2 regions of the Glaciimonas sp. PCH181 genome follow, and region 1 is predicted to be linked to the other one. Evidence: riboswitches for the same ligand, from Rfam matches in the RefSeq annotation. Region 1 holds a riboswitch; the other holds the start of a gene.
The links. Region 1 has a riboswitch for cobalamin ahead of C7W93_RS19385 (CbtB domain-containing protein). Riboswitches for the same ligand answer to the same signal wherever they lie in the genome.
Positions count from the first base shown of each region.

Region 2: linked by a shared signal. The riboswitch ahead of C7W93_RS01645 (TonB-dependent receptor domain-containing protein) and the one ahead of C7W93_RS19385 (CbtB domain-containing protein) in region 1 are both predicted to bind cobalamin.

Region 1 covers NZ_PYFP01000002.1:1,365,417-1,367,604, forward strand. Annotated here, with positions in the region: cobalamin riboswitch at 426-648, shown strand; gene C7W93_RS19385 (CbtB domain-containing protein) at 865-1,062, shown strand; gene C7W93_RS19390 (CbtA family protein) at 1,076-1,891, shown strand; gene C7W93_RS19395 (ferredoxin) at 2,065-2,188, shown strand, end outside.
Region 2 covers NZ_PYFP01000001.1:381,048-383,235, reverse strand. Annotated here, with positions in the region: gene C7W93_RS01645 (TonB-dependent receptor domain-containing protein) at 1-1,127, opposite strand, end outside; cobalamin riboswitch at 1,246-1,457, opposite strand; gene C7W93_RS01640 (histidine phosphatase family protein) at 1,518-2,099, opposite strand; gene C7W93_RS01635 (adenosylcobinamide-GDP ribazoletransferase) at 2,100-2,188, opposite strand, start outside.

The DNA.
Region 1 (2,188 bases):
TTATGTTTATGCTTATCCGCTTTTGTTTTTGCGGCACCCGGGAATTATGTAAATTACAGTTGCGCGGCCCTCCAAGAAATAGGTGTTGCAGAGAAGGTCATGAGTTTCTCACTTTCGCCAGGGGAATTTGACAATAAGCTGGCACAAGATGCATCCGTCGCGCAGGCGTTATTGCAAGGCCATGCCTCAACACCGCAGTTTTGGATTTGTAGGATAGTTGATTAGTGGAGGGTAAGTCTGATAAAGACGCCTTATTTGTCGACGCGGTTTGGTTGACAATTGTGCGGAATTTCGATGCGTCCCACTCCCTGGCGCACCCCTGAAATGCGCCATTTTTTGCTGTCTCGTCAAACGTAATTCTGCAGAAAACTACCAACGCAATCACGCTTCGGCTTGCAACTTAATATGCCGCAAACTATACTCCGCCAGTAATATTAGCTTTAGGTGTTTTGCGCACAGTCGTGCGTAAAATTAAACGGGAAGTCGGTGCATGTTTTAACAGTATTCCGACGCTGCCCCCGCAACGGTAAACGCGTAAAAAGTTTGCAGTACGTCACTGTGCAATGCATGGGAAGGCGCTAACTTTGGAAATCTTTCACAGATTTCAACGCGTAAGCCCGGATACCGGCCTGAAGTTTTTGCAGTTTGTGTCGCGGCGGGCGATTCAGATGGATTGCCCCAGGTGCGCCCGCTGTAATGACTATCGGCCCCTTGCCGCACACCCGTCTTTATTTCTCCTCCCTTTTTTGCCGCCGAACACACTGCGATTTGCCGCCTTTATACGTTGCTGGCCGCTGTTCGCGCTGCATTCTCGCGTTCTGCGATACCAGTCATATTGTTGTTAAAGTTTAATCAAAGGAAATCATGTCTGCCTCCTCCACCGGTCTGCTCGATCACGCTGCAGTCGCTGCCCCCGCCACTTGGAAAGACCGCGTTCTTCCCGCCGTTTGCAGCGCCGTCGTCGGTCTGATTCTGGTCTATGCAATGGGTTTTTCGCACAATATGACGCTGCACAACGCTGCGCATGATGGCCGTCATTCGGCTGGCTTTCCTTGTCATTAAGCGATAGCGCGATATGAGTGATATAAACGCTATTTCCATAGGCAATCTATGGCTGCCAAAACTAGGTTTTAAGCGGTTTTTGTCAGCGGTGTTGTTGGCGGGTTTATTCGCTGGGTTAGTACTCACTGTCGTACAAAAAATACAAGTAACACAGATCATCGCCCAAGCCGAAGTCTACGAAGAAGCTGCCGCGCAAGCTGCCTTAGCGAAACCGGCCACCAGAGCAATGTCAGCGATGTCCACCAGCGCCGCCATGCCAGAAATGGCCGGGCACGCCCACGCAATGCCCGCCGAAGAACATCACCACGACGCACCGGAGTGGGAACCCGCCAACGGTGCAGAACGCACCTTTTACACCGTCATGGCAAACGTGACGATGGCAGTCGGTTTCGGCTTGTTGCTGGGTGCAGCGATCTTGCTACGTGGTGGCGTCAGCGGCTGGCGTGAGGGCTTATTGTGGGGCCTTGCTGGCTATGTCGTCTTCTTTGTAGCACCTGCGCTCGGCCTTGCGCCGGAAGTCCCCGGTACACAAGCCGCACCGTTGCTGGATCGCCAAATCTGGTGGATCAGCACCGCGACGTGCACCGCTACGGCGCTGGCGCTGCTGGTATTTGGTCGTCATTGGGGATTAAAAGTGCTTGCCGTTTTGCTACTGGTGTTACCCCATATCATCGGCGCGCCCGAACCGCAGATGCATGGCGGTGCGGCTCCGGCGGAGTTGGCGCGGGCATTTATTGTGGCCACAACGATTGCCAACGGCATCTTTTGGCTGGCGTTGGGCGGCGCGTTCGGCTATCTGACTAAAAAATTAGCCTCGGCTAATCGCTAGAACCGCTATTGCAATACGCCAAAGTCAGGCGAGCCGGTGACGTAAGTATCCACCGTGCTCGCCTTATTCTTGGCGGTTATGTCCGTTTTTGCATCATTCCGCTTTATCGCTACTAATGTTTAGCATCACTGAAATATCGCAGCAGCAAGCGCCCGCCGCGAAGAAAAAAGCCTATGAGAACCCATAACCGACACATTTTCATGTGCACCGGCCCCCGTTGTACCGAAGACGGCGTGCGTGCCGAAGCCATGTTCGGGATTCTTGGCGCGGCCATCGATGCGCGCCCAGAATTGCGTG
Region 2 (2,188 bases), on a different contig from region 1:
GTTGTCCTGTCCCCCGACACACCACTCGCATTAACCTCTTCCTCCCGACGCTCAGCCAATAACTGCAGCACATCAGGCCCAAGCGACAAATCATTCTGCCAGCTCAAATTATTCTGCGTAGTCGTAATCAACGTCGTACCGGCAGGCAAATTACTAGAAATATTGACGCCTTTATCCTTGGTTTGCGATAGCTGAATAGTGCTATTCCACCACGGCAAAAACTGGTTCTTAGAATAAGCGGCCAGATTATCCAAATTTTGCACCGTGCGCGTATCGTAGCCCGGACCATTGTCATACTGCGCATTCAAACGGCTCTGCAAAAAGGTAAAACCAATCTCATGTCCCTTTGCCAGTTCCAGCCCAAACTGCCCGCTAGTGCTGTCCTTTGTATAGCCATCTTTATCAGGGTTATAGCCAAATGCACCCGGTTTAGTCGCCGAAAACCCATCCGAACTTTCATGCGCAGCACCGATGGCATAGCTAAACCGATGATCACCATCAGTCGCGCCAGAAACATTCGCATCCATCGTGCGCGTGCCGTAACTGCCATAACCACCAGAAGCTGAAATACGCGGTGCGCCGCTACCCTTCTTGGTAAAAATCTGAATCACGCCGCCAATCGCATCCGCACCATACAAACTGCTCAGCGGACCATAGACGATTTCGATGTGATCAATTTGCGATAAAGGAATACTGGACCAGGTAGCACCGCCCGTAGTCGACGAACCGACGCGCACGCCATCGATCAGCACAATATTCTGATTATTTGCCGAGCCGCGCATGAAAACAGAGGCCGACGTGCCCGGACCGCCATTGCTGGTGATCTCAATGCCGCGTTGTTTTTGTAATAGCTGCACCAAAGAAGTCTGGCCCGATTGCGCAATCTCTTCAGCCGAAATAACCACGTTATCGCTGAGTACGTCGCTAGCTTTTTGTGCGGTACGGGTCGCCGTTACCAACACTGGATCGAGCGCTTTATCCTGCGTCGATTGCGCAAAACTGGGCGCTGCAAAAGCAGAGATAAAGCAAGTAGAGATCGCCAGAGTAGAAAGGCGCAGCGGTGTGTTCGCCTTGGAAATAGCAGCAGCACGGGTACGCGGATGCGTCCGTCGAATAGTTGAGGTCATGATAATTTTAATGTGAACAGCTACCAGCCTGCCTCCCCGCGGGCTGGATTCAAAAGAAATACTGGTTTATAGAAGGGCGCATAACATCGCGATGTTCGATCACGCCATTTCAGTGCGCAGTATTTCCACCTGCTCTGGCCGGTATCCGGGCTTACAAGTCCAACTGCTTTACCTTCCCATGCAACAGCACAGTGGTGTCAGAAGCAGCTTGCCACGATACACAGACCGTGACGCTTGATTACCGTTGCGGGGGCAGCACACGTTTAGCGTGTTTCCCGTTTAACTGCGCACACAGACGTGTTCGCGAGCACCAAAAGCACCGGCATTTTAGTATTCATCGGTCTGAACAGCAATCAGCGACTGCATTTGTAGACCTGGTTACAACACTTCTCAACAAGAGAATGAAATTACGCCGCCATAAGCAATCGCGTGGGGCTTGCTGGCCGCCAGACGTGCAACGTCCGCCAGAACTAACGTATCGGCAGCGCAACCCTGACAGGCTAATAAGAGCCGAATAGTCCCTGCGTGACAAATCACGATGATGTTGTCGTCATGATGATTGCCGAAATCACCACGCAACACATCCAGATAAAACGCACTGACGCGGGCGGCCATCTGCATGACACTTTCACCGCCGCCGGGTTGATAATCGATAGGCGCATTGGCCCAGGCATCAATTTCTGTGCGGGGAATAGCGTCCCACGGCTGCATTTCCCATACACCGAAATCCAATTCAGCCAGGCGCTGATCAATGACCGGCGATGCCCAGCCACACTCCTCTGCCAGGCTATGCGCAAAAACGGCGCAGCGTTGGAGAGGACTGGAAAATAGCAGTGTTGGCGTCGGTAACGTCTGTATTAATTGCTGTAAGACACGGGTATTTTCTTGTGCGGATACCGTCAGATCGGTATTGCCATAGCAGGTATCGGCGGCAACGTCCGGCTTGGGATGACGGATCAAATGCAGTTGCATTTAATGCGCCACGACAGCTAACAGGCCGAGATAAAAAGTTACCTCTGCCATCTGCTGCACAGCGCCCAGACAATCGCCGGTGTAGCCGC